Regions from separate parts of the Streptomyces sp. WZ-12 genome, predicted to be linked through region 1. Evidence: riboswitches for the same ligand, from Rfam matches in the RefSeq annotation. Region 1 holds a riboswitch; the other holds the start of a gene.
The links. A riboswitch is a leader RNA that binds a small molecule or an ion and turns the genes downstream of it on or off. The one in region 1 is predicted to bind glycine.
Positions count from the first base shown of each region.

Region 2: it holds a riboswitch for glycine, as region 1 does, so the genes downstream of both, gcvP (aminomethyl-transferring glycine dehydrogenase) here and gcvT (glycine cleavage system aminomethyltransferase GcvT) in region 1, are expected to answer to the same signal.

Region 1 is NZ_CP118574.1:3,110,131-3,121,970, forward strand. Features, by position in the region: gene PV796_RS12945 (enhanced serine sensitivity protein SseB C-terminal domain-containing protein) at 1-730, opposite strand, end outside; gene PV796_RS12950 (enhanced serine sensitivity protein SseB C-terminal domain-containing protein) at 784-1,629, opposite strand; gene PV796_RS12955 (AAA family ATPase) at 1,759-2,469, opposite strand; glycine riboswitch at 2,754-2,849, shown strand; gene gcvT (glycine cleavage system aminomethyltransferase GcvT) at 3,002-4,120, shown strand; gene gcvH (glycine cleavage system protein GcvH) at 4,243-4,620, shown strand; gene glyA (serine hydroxymethyltransferase) at 4,696-5,955, shown strand; gene PV796_RS12975 (L-serine ammonia-lyase) at 6,295-7,677, shown strand; gene PV796_RS12980 (hypothetical protein) at 7,765-8,049, opposite strand; gene PV796_RS12985 (phosphatase PAP2 family protein) at 8,191-8,919, opposite strand; gene PV796_RS12990 (phosphatase PAP2 family protein) at 8,916-9,575, opposite strand; gene PV796_RS12995 (DedA family protein) at 9,682-10,407, opposite strand; gene PV796_RS13000 (BlaI/MecI/CopY family transcriptional regulator) at 10,522-10,971, shown strand; gene PV796_RS13005 (M56 family metallopeptidase) at 10,968-11,840, shown strand, end outside.
Region 2 is NZ_CP118574.1:7,541,494-7,553,333, reverse strand. Features, by position in the region: gene PV796_RS32990 (glutamate-cysteine ligase family protein) at 1-1,219, opposite strand, end outside; gene PV796_RS32985 (hypothetical protein) at 1,784-2,368, shown strand; gene PV796_RS32980 (DUF5999 family protein) at 2,712-2,918, shown strand; gene gcvP (aminomethyl-transferring glycine dehydrogenase) at 3,013-5,898, opposite strand; glycine riboswitch at 6,089-6,185, opposite strand; gene PV796_RS32970 (PRC-barrel domain-containing protein) at 6,300-6,680, shown strand; gene PV796_RS32965 (DNA polymerase IV) at 6,593-8,035, opposite strand; gene PV796_RS32960 (MerR family transcriptional regulator) at 8,103-8,708, opposite strand; gene PV796_RS32955 (bifunctional nuclease family protein) at 8,894-9,364, opposite strand; gene ftsR (transcriptional regulator FtsR) at 9,418-10,164, opposite strand; gene PV796_RS32945 (FHA domain-containing protein) at 10,181-11,026, opposite strand; gene PV796_RS32940 (DUF881 domain-containing protein) at 11,145-11,840, opposite strand, start outside.

The sequences.
Region 1 (11,840 bases):
CGTCGCGGTCGAAGAACGGGCGGGCGCAGGCCCGCATCCACATGCCGACCGGGTCGTACTCGTCGTTCATGGCGACGGTGGACACCGGCAGGCCGTCCGGCACCGCACCCATCGACTGCTGGATCAGCATCCGGGCGGCGTCCACCGACGGCTGCCCGGTGTCGTAGAGGTCCAGGCCGATCGCCAAATACGGGGCGCCGAGGGCGGGTTGCACCCAGGCCCGGCGCAACGACCGTACCGGGGGCGTGCGGTGGGCGTGCTGCGCGAGCAGGGCGTAGAACTGCGGGATGTCGATGACCGGTTCGCTGATCCGCAGCGGACCGGCGGGCAGCCGGTCCAGGCCGCCGGCGATCCGGCGCAGGTCGAGCCAGGGGACGCCGACGCCGCCGCCGGGGGCGTGCGGGTTGAGCCACAGGCCCCAGCGGTCGGGGAAGAGGGAGGCGGCGATCTCGGGTCCGGTGACGACCTCGTGGTCGCGGGTCCAGCCGGAGGCGGCGAGCTCGGCGGCGGAGGTGACGCAGGGGGCGTAGCCCAGCCCGTCGACCTCCATGTTCCCGTACTGGGCGTCGGGTTGGCCGGTCCGGCCGTGCCACAGGAGCATCCAGACCTGCCCGTGCGCGAGGGCGCCCAGCATCGCCTCGTAGGCGTCGTAACGCCCGGGCGAGACCTGTCGCAGCATCTGCTCGACCTGGTCGGCCGCCGCCGCTCCCTGTTGCGCACCCGCGCTCACGTGGTCCGTCCCTCCTCCCGGCCGGGCGCCCGCCCGCCCGTCGTCCCACCAGCTTACGAGTGGTCCCGTGTGTAGAAGGGCCGCACGCGCTCCAGCATCCAGTCGGCGACCGGGTCGCCCTGGGCGACGTCGAGCAGGACGAGTTGGACCGGCCAGGGCACCGGCACCTGGCCCAGGGCCCGCCCGAGGGCGGTCAACGCCTCGTCGCGGGCGGTGCCGTCGTGCAGCCGCTCGGGGGCGACGTCGAGTTGCACGCCGACGAAGAGCGCCGGCGTGTCGCCCTCGACGCCGGCCAGCGCGCGGCGGGCGGCCAGCACGATGCCGGCGGCGGAGAACGCGAGGCCGGCGGCGGCCAGGAAGTCCACCGGCTCGTCCTGCCAGTCCGGTTCGAAGAGCCGCACCCGGGCGCCCGCGGTCTGCGGGCCGTCCAGGTCGGTCCGTCCGGTACGGCACAGTTCGGCGACCGCGGGCGGCGGCAGCGGGACGCCGACGGTGCCGTCCGGGTTGACCGCGAGGCCCACCAGCGGCGGCAGGCCGCGGGCGAACTCCCGGGCGGGCGCGACGGTGTAGGACAGGTGCGTGCCGACGACCCGCCGGAACTCCTGCTCGGAGCTGAAGACCGGGACGTAGGCGGCGCCGCCGATCTCGACGGTCGGCACGTCGAGGCCGGGCGCTCCCAGGCCCGCGCCGTCCGGGCCGCCGCCCTCGGGCAGCGGCACCCATACCCGGCTGCGGCCCAGCACCTCCACGATCCGGCCGCCGGCCTCGGGGTGCCCGACCGAGGCGGTCAGCACCTCCTCCAACTCGTTGGCCGGCCAGGCCGCGTGCGGTATCCCCTCGTCCGGGACGTTCCCCGGCACCGGACCGCCGTGCTGCGGTGCATTGTCCGGATAGTTCATCTCACCCACCCATTACTGGCCGCGCTGCCCGGCCGACTTCGCTGGGGCGGTCCGCGGGCCCGCCCGGTGGATTAAGACCCTAACGGGCGACCGGCCGGTCATCGAAGCCGGTGGCGGGGGTGCGGCCGGTCAACCGAAGGTGACGCGCGCCAACTCCCGCGCGCAGCGCCGGTCCAGCAGCACCACGGAGCGCACGCCCTTCGGGAGCCGGGCCGCCCCGGCCCGGGCCACCAGGCGGCGCACCGCCCGGCGGTGGCGGGCGAAGGCGTACCGCGACACCCCGCGGCCGCGGGCCCGTTGGCCGCCGCGGGCCACCGCGGGCGGCACGTCGAGGAGGACCAGGTGCAGCCCCCGGCCGCCGCGCCGGGCCGCGCGGGCCAGCCAGCGGCGCACCCACGCCCACGTCCCGCAGTCGTGCACCACCACGCTGCCGCCGGAGCGCAGCGCCCGGTGCAGCGCGCGGTAGTGCGCGACCCGGACCAGCGGTCGGTAGAGGGCGTAGGGGAGGCGGTGCAGCCGGCCGTGCTCCCAGCGGTCGCGGGCGTCCTGGGAGTCGACGCGGTGCACCGGGGTGCCCCGCTCGTCGCGCGCGGGCACCACCCGTCGCATCAGGGTGCTCTTGCCGCTGCCGGGCAGGCCGGAGACCACGACGAGATCGCCGGGCGGGAAGCGGAGCACGGGGTGCGGGGGGCGGCCCGGGCCCCGCAGGTCGGTGCAGGGCGGCCGGTCGGCCCGGTGGCGGGGGCGCGGCTCCCGGGGGCCGCCCAAGGCCGGCTCCGGAACCGGGGTTTCCGGGGGCGCGGCACGCGCCGTCCCCGCGTCCGTCGCCTCGCCGTGCACCGTGCGCGCCCCTCCCCGATGGCCCCGAACCGGGTTCCGACCCGGCCCTCCCGCAGCCCGTGCAGAGTGTCAAGAAAGGGTAATGCGTAGCGAGAGAGGTGCAAGGGAGAGGCAGGGGATACGACCGGGGCGGGGGCGGCCGGCGGGACCTCGCGACCGGGATAACCGGGAACGGAGCACCGGCCGGGGCTCCTGTAACGGGCGATCCCGTGTAATGATGTGGCCGCCACGGGCGGGCTCGAACGTCAACTCGTGGGCAGTCAGCCAATTCCATACCGGCCGCTTGAATCCGCGCGGGAGAGTCCCCGGCCGCCACGGCGGGGCGCCGAAGGAGCAAGTCCTCCCTTGAATCTCTCAGGCCCCTATACCGCGCGGGCGAGGCAGATCTGAAAAGCGAGTCGCGGCCCGGCCGACGGGACGGCTCCACCCAAGGTGCAAACCGGGCCCGTCCGCGGGATCCCGGTGAACCTCTCAGGTTCCGATGACAGATGGGGAGACCGTCTTGTCACCCATGCCCGGGAGCCCGTAAGCGATGACTGAAGCCCCCCGCCGCACCGCGCTGGACGAAACCCACCGCGCGCTCGGCGCGACCATGACCGACTTCGCCGGCTGGGACATGCCGCTGCGCTACAGCAGCGAGCGCGAGGAACACCTCGCTGTGCGCACCCGCGCCGGCCTCTTCGACCTCTCCCACATGGGCGAGCTCACCGTCACCGGCCCGCAGGCCGGCGCCCTCCTCGACCACGCGCTGGTCGGCAACCTCGGCGCCCTGAAGGTCGGTCGGGCCCGCTACACCATGATCTGCGCCGCCGACGGCGGCATCCTCGACGACCTGATCGTCTACCGCCTCGGCGAGACGGAGTTCATGGTCGTCGCCAACGCCTCCAACGCCCAGATGGTGCTGGACGCGCTGATCGACCGGCAGGCCGGCTTCGACGCCGCCGTCCGCGACGACCGGGACGCCTACGCGCTGCTGGCGGTGCAGGGCCCGGAGTCCCTGAGCATCCTCAAGAAGCTGACCGACGCCGATCTGGACGGGCTGAAGTACTACGCGGGGCTGCCCGGCACGGTCGCCGGCGTCGAGGCGCTGATCGCCCGCACCGGTTACACCGGTGAGGACGGCTTCGAGCTGTTCGTCCGCCCCGCGGACGCGGTCGCCCTCTGGACCGCGCTGACCGAGGCGGGCCGGGACGTCGGCCTGGTCCCGTGCGGCCTGTCCTGCCGCGACACCCTGCGCCTGGAGGCGGGGATGCCGCTGTACGGGCACGAACTGACCACCGCGCTCACCCCGTTCGACGCGGGTCTGGGCCGGGTCGTGAAGTTCGAGAAGGAGGGCGACTTCGTCGGGCGGGCGGCGCTCACGGCGGCCGCCGAGCGGGCCGGGCAGGCCCCGCCGCGCACGTTGGTCGGCCTGATCGCCGAGGGCCGCCGGGTGCCGCGCGCCGGCTACCCGGTCGTCGCCGCCGACGGCACGGTGATCGGCGAGGTCACCTCGGGGGCACCCTCCCCCACCCTCGGCAAGCCGATCGCCATGGCCTACGTCGACGCGGCGCACTCCGCGCCCGGCACCGAGGGCGTCCGGGTGGACATCCGCGGCACGCACGAGCCCTACGAGGTCATCGCGCTGCCCTTCTACAAGCGGCAGAAGTAGCGGGCGGCGCCGGCCGGGCCGCGGTGCCCGCCGCGGACCCGCGCCACCGTGCCCGGCGCCACCCGTCTCACAGGGCAAGACCCCATGCACGACCACACCCCCGCGTACAGGAGAATCGAGCCATGGACAACCCTCAGCAGCTCCGCTACAGCAAGGAGCACGAGTGGCTGTCGGCCGCCGAGGACGGCGTCTCGACGGTCGGCATCACCGAGCACGCGGCCAACGCCCTCGGCGACGTCGTCTTCGTGCAGCTCCCCGAGGTCGGGGCCACCGTCACCGCGGGCGAGTCCTGCGGTGAGCTGGAGTCGACCAAGTCCGTCAGCGACCTCTACTCGCCCGTGACCGGCGAGATCACCGAGGTGAACGAGGACGTCGTCACCGACCCCTCGCTGGTGAACTCCGCCCCGTTCGAGGGCGGTTGGCTGTTCAAGGTGAAGCTCACCGGTGAGCCGGAGGACCTGCTCACGGCCGACGCGTACACCGCCTTCACCACCGGCTGACACCCCGGCCCCGGCCGCCACCGCTCGGCCGGGGCCGCGGCGCCCCGCCCGCTCCGTCACTCTCCAGGAAGTCTCATGTCGCTTCTGAACAGCTCCCTGCACGAGCTCGACCCCGACGTCGCCGCCGCCGTCGACGCCGAGCTCCACCGTCAGCAGTCCACCCTCGAAATGATCGCGTCGGAGAACTTCGCTCCGGTCGCCGTCATGGAGGCCCAGGGCTCGGTCCTCACCAACAAGTACGCCGAGGGCTACCCGGGCCGCCGCTACTACGGCGGCTGCGAGCACGTCGACGTGGTCGAGCAGATCGCCATCGACCGGATCAAGGCGCTCTTCGGTGCCGAGGCCGCCAACGTCCAGCCGCACTCCGGCGCGCAGGCCAACGCCGCCGCGATGTTCGCGCTGATCAAGCCGGGCGACACCATCCTGGGTCTGAACCTCGCCCACGGTGGGCACCTCACCCACGGCATGAAGATCAACTTCTCCGGCAAGCTGTACAACGTGGTGCCCTACCACGTCGACGAGAAGACCAACCTGGTCGACATGGAGGAGGTCGAGCGCCTCGCCAAGGAGCACCGCCCGAAGCTGATCGTCGCCGGCTGGTCCGCCTACCCGCGCCAGCTCGACTTCGCCGCCTTCCGCCGGATCGCGGACGAGGTCGGCGCGTACCTGATGGTCGACATGGCGCACTTCGCCGGCCTGGTGGCCGCGGGCCTGCACCCCTCCCCGGTGCCGCACGCCCACGTCGTGACCACCACCACCCACAAGACGCTGGGCGGCCCCCGCGGCGGTGTCATCCTGTCCACCGCCGAGCTGGCCAAGAAGATCAACTCCGCGGTCTTCCCCGGTCAGCAGGGCGGCCCGCTGGAGCACGTGATCGCCGCCAAGGCGGTGTCCTTCAAGGTCGCCGCGTCGGAGGAGTTCAAGGAGCGCCAGCAGCGCACCCTGGAGGGCGCCCGGATCCTGGCCGAGCGCCTGGTCCAGGACGACGTCAAGGAGCACGGCGTCTCGGTGCTCTCCGGCGGCACCGACGTCCACCTCGTCCTGGTCGACCTGCGCGACTCCGAGCTCGACGGCCAGCAGGCCGAGGACCGCCTCCACGAGGTCGGCATCACCGTCAACCGCAACGCGATCCCGAACGACCCGCGGCCCCCGATGGTCACCTCCGGCCTGCGGATCGGCACCCCGGCCCTGGCCACCCGCGGCTTCACGGTCGAGGACTTCCGCGAGGTCGCCGACATCATCGCCGAGGCGCTCAAGCCCAGCTACGACCGCGAGGCGCTCCAGGCCCGGGTCACGGCGCTGGCCGAGAAGTACCCGCTGTACCCGTCGCTGTGACGAACCGGTCACCGGGGTGCCACGGCCCCCGGTGACCGAAGCGGCGGGCCGCCCTTCCGCGGCCCGCCGCCGCACCGCGCTCCGGGCCGAACTGCCCGGCCCGGAGCCGCCGTTGACCTCCCCGGACCGCCGGCCCCGACGGCCCCGCACCCCGCCGCCCGGCCGGCTTCACCGCCGCTGTTCTCCCGCCGGCCCTCCCGGCTTCTCCCGCCCGCCGCCTCCCGTCCGGCGGCAATCCCCGGCGAGCGGGTTACGCTCGACAGTCGGGCCGGAAACACCCCGTCCTGCCCCGATCTGCGCAACCGTCCAACCCCGAGCAGACAAGGGAGTACCGCCCCCGTGGCCATCTCCGTCTTCGACCTCTTCTCCATCGGCATCGGCCCGTCCAGCTCCCACACCGTCGGCCCGATGCGGGCCGCCCGGATGTTCGCCCGGCGGCTCAAGAAGGACGGTCTGCTCGCCCAGACGGTCTCGGTGCGCGCCGAACTCTTCGGCTCGCTCGGCGCCACCGGCCACGGCCACGGCACCCCCAAGGCGGTGCTGCTCGGTCTGGAGGGCCACTCCCCGCGCACCGTCGACGTCGAGTCCGCCGACGACGAGGTGGCGCGCATCCGCACCAGCGGCCGGCTGCGCCTCCTCGGCGCCGAGATAGGCAGCGCGCACGAGATCGACTTCGACGAGTCCACCGAGCTGATCCTGCACCGCCGCCGGTCGCTGCCGTACCACGCCAACGGCATGACCCTCTTCGCCTACGACGCCGCCGGCGCCCCGCTGCTGGAGAAGACCTACTACTCGGTGGGCGGCGGCTTCGTCGTCGACGAGGACGCGGTCGGCGAGGACCGGATCAAGCTGGACGACACCGTCCTGACCCACCCCTTCCGCACCGGCGACGAACTGCTGCGGCTCTCCCGGGAGACGGGCCTGTCCATCTCCGCGCTGATGCTGCAGAACGAGAAGGCGTGGCGCACCGAGGACGAGATCCGCGCCGGCCTGCTGGAGATCTGGCGGGTCATGCAGGGCTGCGTCGAGCGCGGCATGTCCCGCGAGGGCATCCTCCCCGGCGGCCTGAAGGTCCGCCGCCGGGCCGCCAACGCCGCCCGCGCGCTGCGCTCCGAGGGCGACGAGGCGGCCCGCGCCATGGAGTGGGTCACCCTCTACGCCATGGCCGTCAACGAGGAGAACGCCGCCGGCGGCCGGGTGGTGACCGCCCCCACCAACGGCGCGGCCGGCATCATCCCCGCCGTGCTGCACTACTACGTCAACTTCGTCCCCGGGGCGAACGAGGACGGCGTGGTCCGCTTCCTGCTCGCCGCCGGCGCGATCGGCATGCTCTTCAAGGAGAACGCCTCGATCTCCGGCGCCGAGGTCGGCTGCCAGGGCGAGGTCGGCTCGGCCTGCTCGATGGCGGCCGGCGGCCTGGCCGAGGTCCTCGGCGGCAGCCCCGAGCAGGTGGAGAACGCCGCCGAGATCGGCATGGAGCACAACCTCGGGCTGACCTGCGACCCGGTCGGCGGCCTGGTCCAGATCCCGTGCATCGAGCGCAACGGCATGGCCGCCGTGAAGGCCGTCACCGCGGCCCGGATGTCGCTGCGCGGCGACGGCCGCCACCACGTCTCCCTCGACAAGGTCATCAAGACCATGAAGGAGACCGGCGCCGACATGAGCGTCAAGTACAAGGAGACCGCCCGCGGCGGGCTCGCGGTGAACATCATCGAGTGCTGACCCGCGGCACTGCGCGCCCCGGGCGCCGGCAGGGAGGAACTCCCGCCGGCGCCCGGGGCGTTTGCGCGGGCCGCCGGCGGACCGGCCCTACCGCCCGATCTCCCAGGCGAACGGCGGGAGTTCGCAGGCCCGGACGTAGATGTCCAGGGCCTGGGCGGCGGGGACGAAGGGGTGGACGCGGGCGCCGTCGAGGCCGGGGAGCAGCCGGGCGCAGTGGTGGACGCAGCCGGCGACCTCCCGGCCGTGCTGGTCGACGAGGGTGGCGGCGTCGGGCGGACCGTCGCACGGGGTCGGGTCGGCGGGCGCGGCGGCGGGGCAACGGTGGGGGCCGCCCATCGGGGCGACCGGCGGGATGCTCGTCTGCTGCTTCATTGCGATCCCCCCAGGGCTTGCGCGGTCAACGGGTGCGGGCGCGGCACCGGCGGTGGCCGGGCGCGGCCTCCGGTGCTCAGCACAGTGGCTGCTCATCGCGGCCGAGGTCCATGCGGCCTTGGGCAAGACCTGGGCCGATCGTCAGCGATTCATGGGCAAGCTGCTCGGAGGGCTTGCGCGGCCCCCGTCGGGCGGCGGGACGACCAGGGGGTCGAGCAGCAGCGCGAGGGCGAGCAGGGCGGCGGCCAGCAGCCAGCCGGCCAGCACGTCGCCGGCCCAGTGGACGCCCAGGTAGACCCGGGTGAGGCCGACGCCGACGGCCCACAGGGCGAGCAGCGCGCACCAGGGGCGGCCGGTGCCGGGGCGGCTGCGGTGCAGCACGCCCCAGGCCAGCAGGCCGGCGGCCAGCGCGGAGGTGGTGGAGTGGCCGGAGGGGAAGGAGTAGCCGGTGGCGCCGCCGATCCAGTCCGCGGCCGGCGGCCGGGGGCGGGCGAGCAGCTCCATCAGGCCGTAGCGGACGGCCTGGCAGGCGGCGAGGACGAGCACCGCGCCGGCCGCCGCGCGGAGCCGGCCGCGGGCGTCGCGGGCGGCCAACAGGCCGGCGAGGAGCGCCATCAGGTAGGGGACGACGCCGGTGCCGGTGGCGGTCAGGGCGCTCGCCAGGGAGCGCAGCGGCTCCCCGCGGTGGGCCAGCGCCCAATGCAGCGCGCCCCGTTCGGGAGCGAACGGGGCGCCGTGCCGCGCGGCCGTGGTGACGGCCAGGGCGGCGAAGAGGGCGGCGAGGACGGCCGCCAGGACGAGCAGGTGCCTCGGGGGCGCACCGAAGCGCGGGCCGGTGGCCGGCTCCGGCGGCGCCCCCGAGGGCGTCACCGGGGGGACACCAGGGGGCGCAGCGGGGTCTCCAGTACGCGTTCGACGAGCGGGGCGGCCCGCCGGGCGAGCGGCATCAGGACCGCGGCCACCAGGGCGCCGACGATCAGGCCGACCAGCACGTCGTGCGGGTAGTGGGCGCCGACCCAGACCCGGGAGGCGCCCATCAGCAGCGCGGCCGGGATGGCGATGGCACCGAGCCGGCGGTCCAGCAGCAGCAGCGCGATGGCCGCGGAGGCGGCGATGACGGAGTGGTTGCTGGGGAAGGACCAGTCACCCATGGGCGGGCACGGCTCGACGGTGATGACGTCGTGCAGGGTCTGGCAGGGGCGCTGTTCGTGGAAGAAGCTCTTGATCACGTCGTTGGCCACGTAGGCCAGGACCACGATGACCGGGACGGCCAGCGCCATCGCCATCGTCACGGGGGCGGAGTACCGGCCCTCCCCCGGGCCCAGCCGGCGGCGGGAGCTGCCGCCGAGCCGCTGCCGGGCGCGCCACCAGCCGGCCAGCATCAACAGCGCGAAGACCCCCAGCCCGAAGTCGGTCCAGTAGGAGACCAGGACGTTGAGGAAGTGCGGCATGTCCTGGGCGAAGCCGGTTACGGACTTGTACAGGCCGCCGTCGATCGAGGCTCCGCCGAGGGCGAGGTCGGTCACTGGGCTTACTCCTTGGCGGGTCGATGCGTGGTGCGTGGGCTGGGGCTACCGGGCGGCCTCGATGGGCGCCGACCGCCGGTGTGCACCAGCAAGTGTGCCGGGTCGTTCAGGGTGCCGGTGGCGCGGTGGCGGGATCCGGCGCATCGGTGGGCTCCTCGTCCGACCCGCGGGACGCGCCGCGCCGGCGGGAACGGAGCACCTCCAGGGCGATCGGGGTCAGTGATGCCAGGACCACCAAGCCGACGACGGGCAGCAGGTAGCGGTCGACGTTGGGCACCGACGAGCCCAGCGCGTATCCCGCGAAGGTGAGGCCGAACGTCCAGATCAAGCCACCGATGATCTGCCAGAGGGCGAAGCTGCGGGCCGGCACGTTCAGGGCGCCGGCGAGCGGGTTGAGCACGGTGCGGACGATCGGCACGAAGCGGGCCAGCACGATCGCCTTGGCGTGGCCGTAGCGGGCGAGGTACTCCTCGGCGCGGGCGGCGCCCTCCTGCAGCTTGCGGGAGCGGCCGCGGGCGAGCAGGGCGCGGCCGCCGCGGCGGCCGATCCAGTAGCCGGTCTGCGAGCCGAGGAGCGTGCCGACCGCCGCGGCGGCCAACACCTGCGGCAGGGCGAGGTGGACGGCGCCGCCGACGCCGGGCGCGCACAGCAGCCCGGCGGTGAACAGCAGCGAGTCGCCGGGCAGGAAGAAGCCGACCAGGAGGCCGGTCTCGGCGAAGAGGACGACGGCGACCCCGAGCGCGCCGAAGGCGGCGAGCAGGGAGCCGGCGTCGAGGACGTTGACCGCCTGGGTGACGGTGTCGACGTGCAGTGCAGCGGCCGCTACGGCCATGTCAGTGGCCCCTCCCATAATGGGTTGTGGGCCTGCCGAGCGGCGGACCCACCGTCTACAGTTCCGTAGACGGTCTACGGAACTGTAGACGACGGAAAGGGTGGAGGCCGTTCCATGTCGGAGACACCACCCGCGCAGCGCCGCCCCGCCGGCGAGCTGGAGGCGAGCGTGCTGGCGGCCCTCTGGGCGGCCGGCGGCCCGCTGACCCCGGCCGAGGTGCAGGGCGAGCTGGACGGCCGGCTGGCCCGGACGACCGTCACCACCATCCTCAGCCGGCTGCACGACAAGGGCGCGGTCTCCCGCACCCGGGCCGGCCGCGGCTTCGCCTACTCCCCGATACACGACTCCGCCGGGCTCACCGCCCGGCGGATGCGCAGCGAGCTCGACAAGCAGGACGACCGCACCACCGCGCTCGCCCGCTTCGTCTCCGAGCTGACCACCGAGGACGAGCGACTGCTCCGCGCGCTGCTGGACGAGGCGGAGCCGGGGGATGCGGCTGCCGACGGCGCGGGCCCGCACGGCGCCGCCGACGGCCACCGCCCCGCACCCGGGGCCACGTCGTGATCTTCGCCGTCTGGGTCCCGCTGCTGATGCCGCTGCTGGCGGTGCCCGCCGCCCGCCGGCTCGCCGAGTCGCTGCCGCCGCGGGCGGCGGCCTGGCTGCTGACCGGCTGCGCCGCCGTGCTCGCCGCCTGCACGGCCGCGGCGCTCGGCCTGCTCGCGGTCGCCGGGGCGCTGCGGCTGCCGCCGGTCGCCGCCTTCGGCCACCTCCAGCGCGGGCTGCCGGGCACCGACGCGGTGGTGACCGTCCCGGCCGCCCCGATCGCCGGCGCGCTGCTGGCCTGCGGCGTGATCGCCGTCGCCCGCCGCGCGCTGCGGCACCGCGCCGAGCTGCGCGCCGCCCGGCGCGCCGCCGACGGCCACGCCCTCGCCGGCGACCTGTGCGTCCTGCCGGACGCGGTGCCCGACGCCTACGCCCTCCCCGGCCGCCCGGACCGGGTGGTGGTCACCGCCGGGATGCTGCGCGCGCTGCCGTCGGCCGAGCGGGAGGCCCTGTTCGCCCATGAGCGCGCTCATCTCGCCGGCCGCCACCACCTCTTCCTGCTGACCGTCGCGCTGGCCGCGGCCTGGCACCCGCTGCTGCGCGGCCTGCGCGCCCCGCTGGCGTACGCGCTGGAGCGCTGGGCGGACGAGGCCGCCGCCTCCCGGGTGGGCGACCGCCAGCTCACCGCCCGCGCGATCGGCCGCGCCGCGCTGGCGACCCGCACTCACCCCGCGGCCCCGCCCCGCCCCGGCCCCGCGCTCGCCGCGACGACCGGCCCGGTCCCCCGCCGCGTCGCCGCCCTGCTCGGCCCCGAGCCCCCGACGGCCCGCCCCCGCCGCGCCGTCCCCGGTGCCCACCGCCTGATAGCCGCCGCCCTACTGGCCTGCGTC
Region 2 (11,840 bases), 4.4 Mb from region 1:
TCTCGGTGACGCCGCCGACGCGACCGGGGCGGGGCCAGCGGAGGGTGGCGTCGATGCCGTACTGGCAGGCGGCGTCGAAGTTGGCGGCCGCGGCCCGGAACGGCAGCCGGCTCCATACGGGGCGCGGCTGTTCGGCCAGCGCGCGCACCAGGCCGTAGTAGAAGGCGGTGTTGGCGATGACGTCGGCTACGGTGGGGCCGGCCGGCAGCACCCGGTTCTCGACGCGGAGGTGCGGGACGCCGCCGGCGACCGCGTAGACGGGGCGGTTCCAGCGGTAGATGGTCCCGTTGTGCAGCACCAGTTCGGCGAGGTCGGGCACGCCGCCCTCGTCGAGGACGCGCAACGGCTCCTGGGGTCCGCACAGCGGCAGCAGCGGCGGGAAGAAGCGCAGGTTCTCCTCGAAGAGGTCGTAGGCGGAGTCCACCCAGCGCTCGCCGAACCAGGTGCGCGGCCGCACCCCTTGGGCCTGGAGTTCGGGGGCGCGGGTGTCGGTGGCCTGTTGGAAGACCGGCGGCCGCGACTCCCGCCACAGCTCCCGCCCGAACAGGAACGGCGAGTTGGCGCCGACGGCGATCTGGACGGCGGCGATCGCCTGTGCCGCGTTCCAGACGGCGGCGAAGCGGCCGGGTGTCACCTGGAGGTGCAGTTGGACGGAGGTGCAGGCGGCTTCGGGGGCGATCGACGGGGAGCGGGTGACCAGGTGGTCGACGCCCCGGATGTCGATGACGAAGTCCTCGCCGCGGGCGGCCCGCATCTGGTCGTTGAGCAGCACATAGCGGTCGTTGGCGGAGAGGCTGGCGGCGGTGAGGTCCGCGGCGTTCAGAGTGGGCAGGATGCCGATCATGACGATGCGGGCGGCGGCCTCGCGGGCCTTGCGCTCCGCGTAGCCGAGCCCGGTGCGCAGTTCCTCGGCGAGCTGGTCCATGACGCGCCCGGACAGACGGTGCGGGGTGATGTTGACCTCTAGATTGCACTGGGCGAGTTCGGTCTGGAAATCACCGCTGGCGATCTTTTCGAGGACCTGGGAGTTCAGCATCCGGGGCAGTCCGTCGGCGCCCGCGAGACTGAGCTCGATCTCCAGTCCCATGAGATTCTTGGGGCGGTCGAACCGTTTCTCCACCAGGAGCCGGTGCAATCCCTCCAGACAGTCGTGCAGCTTTCTTCGATAGCGCTCGCGATCCGCCAGGTCGTTCCCGTCGGCGGCGACCTTCTCCCCCATCGGCGGGTCCCTCCTAGAGTGAACGGCCCGCAACCACGGGCTGTGTGGCGCCGCGTCCCCGGCACCCCGGGGCACGGGCTACGGTCGATGATGCCCGGCAATCTGATCGATAACGCGTCAGATGCATGCCGGGACCACTAGGCTCACAGGGGCACGCACACGGCACTTTCCGACGGCATATCTCGCGGGCCAACGCCCTCCGCATTTCGCTCGTAAAAAACACCGACGAGTTCCGGCCTACCGCACCGTGAATGAATTCCGAGGTGACTTCTCGCAATCCCCGTACAAAGCGGCGAAAATCACCCTGAACAGCGGTCCGGATTCCGCCTTGCCGGAAATCCGCAAGGCGAGTAGCCGAAACACTTCCAGAACAAATGTCGTATAAACTTCGCAGACGAGGCAGAGATTCGGCGCCCAGCGCGGCGGCGTGCGCACCGGTGCCCCGGCACCGCGGCCGACCCGTCGCCCCCCACGCTCCGGTCGGCCAGGCTCTGACCCGCCCGCAGACAGCACCGTCCGCACCGCCGCGCTCCACCGTGTCTCCGAAGTGAGAGGCGACCAGCCATGCCGCTGCATGTTCCCCCTGCTCCCGCGCCCGCCCTACGCAGCATCCTCACCGCCCTCGGCTCCCCCAGCGCCATCCGCGAGGCCCCCGCCACCGCGCTCCGCACCCACCAGGGGCCGTTGAGCCCCGATCACCCGCTACCCATCCACGTCTGGGACGACGTCAGCCAGGCCGGCCCGCCGCGCACCCGCCTCGCCGGCTGGCGCTTCCTGGTCCGCGGCGGGGGACGTGCCGTGGCCGCCGCCGAGGCCCGGCTCACCGCCGACGGCTGGGCGTTCTCGCACTTCTGCGACGGCCCCTACGTCACCGCGACCGAACGGGCCCTGGTGCAGGCCGAATCGCTGACCGCGCCCTACCAGCCACGACTGCTCTCCGTACCGGAGCTGTACATGCTCACCCTGTGGCTGCACCACGACCTCTCCGCGGACGGCGCCGTCGGGTTGCCCGCCCCCGGTGATCTCCTGGTGCCGCTGGCCCCCGCCCCGCCCGGGATCGCCTCCCACCTCCCGCAGCGGGTCGCCGACCTGCTGCCCCGGCTCGCCCTCCGGCTGGGAACGCCACCCCTGCTGCGCGAGCCGGCCTGACCGTTCACGCACACTTCCGACCGCACTCGATCAGGACCGAGGAAGCACCACCCCGCGCGCCCACCCTGCTCCTGTGCGCCCCATGGCCGCCCCGGCCGCGGGGCGCACCACGTCGTCCGCCCCCTGCCCGCCGGTAGCGCGCCAATCCCCGGGGAGACAGGCTCACTTGGGAGCAACCGCCCGCACGGGTGACACGTCCGTATCGAGTGAGTACCGCTGCTGCGAAATCCCTGCGGAATCCCTTCCGTGGGGCAAGACTGGGACCGACAGAAACGGGGGAGCGGCCATGAACACCACATCGAGCCGCACGACGTTCACCACTCCGCAGCGAAAGACAACTTCCATGTGCCAGCACCAACCACCATGCCCATCAGCCGACTCCACGGACCGGGAGGCCGCGCACCTGGTGGCGCACCACCCGGAGCAGGGCTGGAGCCTGCTGTGCAACGGTGTCCTGCTCTTCGAGGACACCGGTGAACTGCTGCCGGACGGGCAGGTCATCGCTCCGCACCGACCGCTCGGCGCTCCTCGGGTCACCGCCGCCGCCTGATCTCCCGCGGCCACCCGGCACGTACACCAGGGCCCCCGGCGCATCCGCCGAGGGCCCTTTGATGTGGCCACCGGTCACCGGTGGCGGGGGTTGATCAGACGTCGTACTCGTCCAACGGGGGGCAGGAGCAGACGAGGTTGCGGTCGCCGAAGGCGCCGTCGATCCGGCGCACCGGCGGCCAGTACTTGTCCGCGGCGCCGACCCCGGCCGGGAAGACGGCCTCCTCACGGCTGTAGGGGTGGTCCCACTCACCACCGAGCGCGCCCGCGGTGTGCGGGGCGTTGCGCAGCGGGTTGTCGTCCTTGTCCCACTCCCCCGAACCGACCTTGTCGATCTCCGCGCGGATGGCGATCATCGCGTCGCAGAACCGGTCGATCTCGGTCAGGTCCTCGCTCTCGGTCGGCTCGATCATCAGCGTGCCGGCCACCGGGAACGACATCGTCGGCGCGTGGAAGCCGTAGTCGATGAGCCGCTTGGCGACATCGTCGATGCTCACCCCGGTCGCCTTGGTCAACGGCCGCACGTCGACGATGCACTCGTGGGCGACGAGCCCGCCGGGGCCGGCGTAGAGCACCGGGTAGTGCGGCTCCAGGCGCTTGGCGATGTAGTTGGCCGACAGCACCGCGACCTGGGTGGCGCGCTTGAGCCCCTCACCACCCATCAGCCGGACGTACGCCCAGGAGATCGGCAAGATGCCGGCCGAGCCCCAGGGGGCGGCCGAGATCGGCCCGACGCCCGTGGCCGGACCCGCGGTCGGCTGGAGCGGGTGGTTGGGCAGGTACGGCGCCAGGTGGGCGCGGACGCCGACCGGGCCGACGCCGGGACCGCCGCCGCCGTGCGGGATGCAGAACGTCTTGTGCAGGTTGAGGTGCGAGACGTCGCCGCCGAACGTGCCCGGCTCCGCCAGGCCGACCAGCGCGTTGAGGTTGGCGCCGTCCACGTAGACCTGGCCGCCGGCCTCGTGCACCGCGGCGCAGATCTGCGTGATGTGCTCCTCGAACACCCCGTGCGTGGACGGGTAGGTGACCATCAGAACGGCCAACTCGTCCCGGTGCTTGGCGATCTTGGCGTGCAGGTCCTCGGCGTCCACCTCGCCGTCCTCGCCGGTCTTGACGACGACGACCTTCATGCCGGCCATCACGGCGCTGGCGGCGTTGGTGCCGTGCGCCGACGACGGGATCAGGCAGACGGTGCGCTGCTCGTCACCGTTGGCCCGGTGGTAGGCACGGACCGCGAGCAGACCGGCCAACTCGCCCTGGGAACCGGCGTTGGGCTGGATGGACACCTTGGCGTAGCCGGTGATCGCGGCGAGCCGCTCCTCCAACTCCTGGATGAGCGTGAGGTAGCCCTGCGCCTGGTCGGCCGGCGCGAAGGGGTGGAGCTGGCCGAACTCCGGCCAGGTGACCGGCTCCATCTCGGTGGTCGCGTTCAGCTTCATCGTGCAGGAGCCGAGCGGGATCATGCCGCGGTCCAGCGCGTAGTCCTTGTCGGCCAGCGTGCGCAGGTAGCGCAGCATGCCGGTCTCGGAGCGGTGCTGGTGGAAGACCGGGTGGGCGAGGTAGTCGTCGGTGCGCAGCAGCGACTGCGGCAGGGCGTCGGCGACGGCCACGTCCAGCGCGTCGATGTCGCCCCGGACGCCGAACGCGCCCCAGACGCCGGCCAACTGGGCGCGCCCGGTGGTCTCGTCGCAGGCGATGCCGACGAGATCGGCGTCGACCTGCCGGAGGTTGATGCCGGCCTCGCGGGCGGCGGCGACGACCTCGGCCGCCCGACCGGGCACCCGCGCGGTGAGGGTGTCGAAGTAGGCGCCGTGGACGAGCTCGACACCGCCGTCCGTCAGCCCCTTGGCCAGGATCGCGGCGTACCGGTGGGTCCGCCGGGCGATGGTGCGCAGCCCCTCCGGACCGTGGTAGACGGCGTACATGCCGGCCATGACGGCGAGCAGCACCTGTGCGGTGCAGATGTTGCTGGTGGCCTTCTCGCGGCGGATGTGCTGCTCACGGGTCTGCAACGCCAGCCGGTACGCCTTGCCGCCATCGGCATCCACCGAGACGCCCACCAGACGGCCGGGCAGGCTGCGGGCGTGCTGCTCGCGGACGGCCATGTAGCCAGCGTGCGGACCGCCGAAGCCCATCGGGACGCCGAAGCGCTGGGTGGTGCCGACCGCGATGTCCGCGCCGAGCTCGCCGGGCGGGGTGAGCAGCGTCAGCGCCAGCAGGTCGGCGGCGAGGGTGACGATCGCGCCCAGCTCGTGCGCCCGCTCGATGACCGCCCGCGGGTCGCGCACCGCACCGGACGCGCCGGGGTACTGGAGCAGCACGCCGAAGACGCCCCGCTCGGCGATCTCGTCCGGGATGCCGTCCGTGAGATCGGCGACCACGACCTCGACGCCGGTCGGTTCGGCGCGGGTCCGGATCACCGCGACGGTCTGCGGCAGACAGTCCGCGTCGACGAGGAAGACGCCCTGCTTGACCTTGCCGACCCGGCGGGAGAGCGCCATCGCCTCCGCGGCGGCGGTGCCCTCGTCCAGGAGGGACGCACCGGAGGTCGGCAGTCCGGTCAGGTCGGCGACCATGGTCTGGAAGTTCAGCAGGGCCTCCAGGCGCCCCTGCGAGATCTCCGGCTGGTAGGGCGTGTAGGCCGTGTACCAGGACGGGTTCTCCATGACGTTGCGCAGGATCACCGGCGGGGTGAACGTGCCGTAGTAGCCGAGCCCGATCATGGACGACAGGACCTGGTTGCGGTCGGCCAGGGCGCGCAGCTCTCCCAGGACCTCGGCCTCGGTGCGGCCCTGCGGCAGGCCGAGCGCCTCGGTGCTCTTGATCACGTCGGGGACGGCGACGGCGGTGAGCTCGTCCAACGACCCGAAGCCGACCTGCGCGAGCATCTTGGCCTGCGCCTCGTGGTCGGGGCCGATGTGCCGGTGCTCGAACGGGGTGCCACGCTCCAGCTCGGACAGGGGGATGCGATTGATGGTCATCGTGCGGGGGCCTCCTGGTCACTACGACCTGCGAGGGGCACCACGGCGCTGGTGCCCGGACGGCCTCCCCCTCTGTCATCGCAACCTGAGAGCTTCACCGGCCCGCGGGCTGCGGTCCGGCTTTCACCGTCGGTGAGGAGGGGTTCCGGCATGGTGCCTGACCGTGGCCCGCCCTGCTTTCCAGAGTGACCTCGTCCATGCGGTACGTGTGCCTGAGAGATTCCGGGGAGGATTTGCTCCTTCGGCGCCCTGCCGCGAACGACAAAGGACTCTCCCGCATGGGGTCGACGGCCAATCGCCAGCCTACCAGCGCACTGCTGGAACGATCCTTCGAGTGGCCGAGGCATGAAATGTGCCGTTTCGTAGTTGTCACAAGGCAGTTGCGACCAATTGGAGGGACCGTGCAAGCCGATATCGATCCCCGGAGCCTGATCGGCCGCAAAGCGTTCGACCGCAACGGCGCGAAGATAGGGACCGTCGACGAGGTGTACCTCGACGACGCGACGGGCGAACCGGAGTGGGCGGCCGTCCGCACCGGCCTGTTCAGTCGGGACGCGTTCGTCCCCCTGGAACCGAGCAAGATGGTCGGCGAAAGCCTGCATATCCCCTATGACCGCAAGCTGATCAAAGACGCCCCCGATTTCGGCGTCGGCCGGCACCTCTCCCCCGAGCAGGAACTGCAGCTCTACCACCACTACCGCCTGGATATCTCCTCACCCGCGGACTCCGCCGCGTCCGCCGGCGACACCGACTTCGGCCGGATCGCCGGCGCGGAAGACTGATCCGGCCCGCCCACCAGCGGCAACGGTTCCCCCGGCCGCAGCGCCGGATCATCGACGGCAAAGGTCCGCACCCGCCCCGGTGCGGACCACGGCGTCTCGAACCGCACGGTCACCCTCCCCACACCGCTGCCCTGCACCCACCCGGCGCCGAACTCCTCGTGCACCACGTCCAGTCCCGGGTGCCAACGCCGTGGCAGCTCCGGGGGCGCCTCCGGCTCACCGGCCGCCTCCCCTTCCGACTCCGCCGCCTCGACGGCCGCCTGCTCCTCCGCCTCCCGCTCCGTGGCGATCTGGGCGAACAGGTCCTCCTGCGTGAAGTCCGCCAGCCCGCTCACCCCCACGCCCAGCAGCCGGACCCCGCCCGTGGTGTCCACCGTCTCCAACAGCCGCACAGCCGCCTCCCGAACGACCGCCGGGTCGTCGGTCGGCCCACGCAACGTCTCGGACCGGGTCAGCGTCGAGAAGTCGTAGTTCCGCACCTTGATCACCACCGTGCGTCCGGACCGACCGGCCTCCCGGAGCCGCGCCACGCACCGGTCGGCCAACCGCAACACCTCGGTCCGCACCCGCGTCCGGTCCGTCAGATCGACCTCGAAGGTGTCCTCCACCGATACCGATTTCGCGTCCCGTTCGGCCACCACCGGCCGGTCGTCCTGCCCCAACGCCATCGCGTACAACCCGGTGCCGTGCGCTTTGCCCAACAGCCGCACCAGCTCCGCCTCGCCGGCCTCGGCGGTCTCCACGACGGTATGTATCCCGGCCCGCCGCAACGTCTCCGCCGTAGCCGGCCCGACCCCGGGCAGCGTCCGCACCGGCATCGGCCCCAGCAACTCCCGCTCGGTGCCCGGCTCGATCACCACCAGGCCGTCCGGCTTCGCCGCCTCCGACGCGATCTTGGCGAGCATCTTGGCACCAGCCAGCCCCACCGAACCCGTCAACCCCGTGACCGCCCGGATATCGCGCCGCAGTTGCTCCCCCACGACCCGCGCCGCCGCCGACTCCGCCGGCACCCCGCCCGCCTCCAGGTCGACGAACGCCTCGTCCAGGCTCAACGGCTCCACGAGCGGCGAGAGCGCCCGCAGCAGCTCCATCACCGATTCACTCACCTGGCGGTACAGGCTGAACCGAGGGCTGAGATAAGCGGCGTTGGGACACAACCGCCGCGCCTGCGCCGTCGGCATCGCCGACCGCACCCCGAAGACCCGCGCCTCGTACGAGGCCGTGGCGACCACCCCGCGCGGCCCGACCCCGCCGACGACCACGGGCTTTCCCCGCAGGCTCGGCTTGGCCGCCTGCTCGGCGGCCGCGTAGAAGGCATCCATGTCCAGATGCAGGATCGTCGGCGCACGTCTCACACCACTGATGCTGCCGCACACCACTGACAATGGCCCCGACCCCGGGCCGAGAACCGCCCGCCGGCCCTCAGCCGGCCCGGTTGCGCCGTCGCGCCAACTCGTCGTGCGGGTTCTTCCCGATCAGCGTCTCGCCGGTGTCCACCCGCTCCCCGTGGAGCTGTGACAGCGCGCCTTCCACGTCCCGCCACACCACACCCACGGCGATCCCGAAGACACCCTGGCCCCCCTGGAGCAGATCCACGACCTGGTCGGGCGAGGTGCACTCATAGACCGTCGCACCATCACTCATCAACGTCATCCGGGTCAGGTCCGCCAGCCCGCGCGCCCTCAAGTGCTGCACGGCGGCACGGATGTTCTGCAACGAAACCCCGGTGTCCAGCAGCCGCTTGACGATCTTCAGGACGACGACGTCGCGGAAGCTGTAGAGCCGCTGGGTCCCGGAACCGAAAGCGGGCCGGATGCTGGGCTCCACGAGCCCCGTCCGCGCCCAGTAGTCCAACTGTCGGTAGGTGATGCCCGCCGCCGCGCACGCGGTCGGTCCGCGGTAGCCGACGTTCTCCGCCTCGCAGTCCCCCGACACCTCGGCGGCCTGCACCGGACCCCGGTTCGCCGCCGCGCCCGTGTGGAGCGGCAATGCCCCTTCCGCCGCCGTACCGTCGCCGGTGATTGCCACGCCGCCCTCCGTCCTCCACGTCCCGGACGGGACCTGCCATATCGACGGTATGCAGTCACTCGGGGTGCGTCAACGATCGCCGCGCTCGCCACGCCGAGTGATAATCACCCTACGAGTGGTTTCTCGTGACTTGTCACGGGGAAGGGATGAAAGGTTGGCCAGAAACAGGCGGTCGACCTGGCCGATCACTGGTTGGTGCCGAAGTCCTCGGGCGAAATCTGGTCGAGGAACTCGCGGAACTTCTCCACCTCGTCCTCCTGCTCGTCCGGGATGGCGATGCCCGCGTCGTCCAGCACACCGTCGGTACCGAAGATCGGCGTCCCGGTGCGCAACGCCAGCGCTATCGCGTCCGACGGACGAGCACTGACCTCGACTCCACTGGCGAAGACCAGCTCGGCATAGAAGACCCCCTCGCGCAGATCCGTGATCCGGACCTGCGTCAGCTCCTGGCCCACGGCTTCGAGCACATCCTTGAAGAGGTCATGCGTCAGCGGCCGGGCGGGCACCATGCCCTGCTGGGCGAACGCAATGGCGGTGGCCTCTCCCGGACCGATCCAGATGGGCAGGTAGCGATCGCCTCCCACCTCCCGCAGCAGCACGATCGGTTGGCTGGAAGGCATCTCCACCCGGACACCCACGACGTCGAGCTCGTTCACACAGCAACCCTAGGCCGTGCCCGGCCGGTTTGGGTAGTCGGGCACTCGTTTGCTCACGGCAGACGAACCCGCAGCGCGCTCTGCAACAGCGCCGCGTGCAACCGCACCGACAGCGTGGCCAGCTCGCGGACGGTGGCCTCGGCGTGCGCCCGGGTCTGCGGATTCCGGTGCCGCCGAAGGGGTGCCACGACCTGCTCGACGAGCCCCGCCTCGCGCTCCGCGGCCGCCTTCACGGCGCGCAGGTGTCGCGACTCCAGGCCGAATCGGCCGAGGTCCGCCACGAGTTTGGCGACCGTGACCGCCTCGATGTCGTAGCCCCCGTCCCCGTGCGGGACGATGAGTCCGTACGACTCCCAGTCAGCGAGCGCCGCCTCGTCCACCTCCGCGGCGGCCAGCAGCTCCGCCCGGCCGATCCGGGCGGTCGTCGGGCGCTCCTCGTCCGGATCGGACATGCCCTCGACCAAATCGCGGGGCGCCGCCGGAGCGGGCAGTTGCACCTGCTCGCCCCGCTCCAGGGCGTCCAGATGCTCCCTGATGACCTTCAGGGGGAGGTAGTGGTCCCGCTGCATCCGCAGCACGTTCGCCAAGCGCTCGACGTCCGCGGCCGTGAACTTGCGGTACCCGGACGGCGTGCGCTGCGGCTCGACCAGCCCCTCGGCCTCCAGAAAACGAATCTTGGAGATGGTGACCTCGGGGAACTCCTCGCGCAGCGCGTTGAGCACCGAGCCGATGCTCATCGGCGTGCGGTCCGAGGAGGCGGTGCCGGACGAACCGGCACCGCCTGTCGGTGATTGGCGCATATGCCTTCCCTGACGGTCAGATACCGACGCCCCGCTGGCTCGCGTAGAAGACCAGGCGGTACTTGCCGATCTGCACCTCGTCGCCGTTGGCGAGGGCCACGGAGTCGATCGGCTCGCGGTTGACGTAGGTGCCGTTGAGGCTGCCGACGTCGGTGACCGTGAAGCGGCCGTCCGACCCGCGCCGGAACTCCACATGACTGCGGGAGACCGTCACGTCGTCGAGGAAGATGTCGCCCTGCGGATGCCGGCCTGCGGTCGTCAGCTCGCTGTCCAGGAGGAAGCGGCTGCCCGCGTTCGGCCCGCGACGGACAATCAACAGCGCCGAGCCCAACGGAAGGGCGTCGACGGCAGCCTGGGCCTCCGGGGAGAGCGCCGGCGACAGGTTCTGCCCGGTCGCCTCCGCGTCGTACGCCTCGATCCCCGAGATGGAGATCGTCGACGTCGTCTCCGAGGCCCGGTCGGGCTGGGCGCCCGGGCGCAGCGGGGCACCACAGTTGGAACAGAACCGGCTCGCCTCGGCGTTCCGGTGCCCGCACCTCGTACAGACCAAGGCCGACCCTCCACCCGTGCGTGCGGCTGATGGTTCCTCGGAACCTATGCGGCCGGCACCGGAGGGGTCAACAGAACCCGCGCCGTGCCCCCCGGACGGACCGCCGACCTCATCACGGAACAGCGGACGGCTCTCCGGCGCTGCCTCTTCTTCCGAACGACGCGGAGCGCGGTGCCGCGCCGAACCGCCGTCGCCTTCCTGGCGCGCGCTCTTGCCGAACAGCTTTGCAAACAACTTCACGGGCGATTCCCCTTGTACGACACAGACCCGCCCGTGGGGCAGGACGAACCCTCGATGCACACACCGGCCGATCCGGACATCCTGTGAACGTCCGTGGCCTCCAGACAGTTTCCACCACACACCACACGCACGGTGCGTCGACCCCCCGCTACCTCATGCCCTTGCCGGGCCATCACCATACGTGGACGCCTCACTGGGATGACGACCGAGCGTAGTCAGGCCGCTTCGCCTGCCGCAAGGCATCCACCACGATCTTCTCTTGTCGGGACACAGACACCTTGGCCTGCTCCTTTTCCAGCGTCTGGACCACTCCGCCGGGGATGTTGAGCGCCGGTTCGAGGTCCTCCGGCTTCCCGATGACCTTGAACCGGTACGGCGGCGTGACGCGCTTGCCGTCGACGTCCACCCCGCCCCGGAGATCCGAGAAGTAAGTGCTCGCAACGACGCGGACGTTGTTGACCTGGACGGCCTCGGCCCCCGCCGCCCGCAGCTCCTGGATGGTGTCCAGCAGCTTGTCCGCCTCCACGGAGTGGTGCGGATCGTCGATGGTCAGGTTGATGCCGGGGCCCTGCGCCGCGACGGTCCCCGCCAACACTCCCAACTGCTGTTCCTTCTCCACGGTCTGCTTACGGGCCTCCTCCGCCTGGTCCGAGCTGTTCTCCAACTCGGTCTTCTGTCCCTCCAGGCGCCGCTGCTCCTCCGTCAACCGCTGGGAGCGATTGTCCAGTTCGTCCAGAATGCGCACCAGATCCTCCTGACGCGCACCCCGCAGCGCACTGCTGTCACTGGTGGAACGTACCTGAATCGCGAGGCCGAGGCCGAGAATGAACAGGAGCAACGCGACGATCAGTTGAGGCCGGGTCAGCCGCGGCGGCCACAGGCTGGC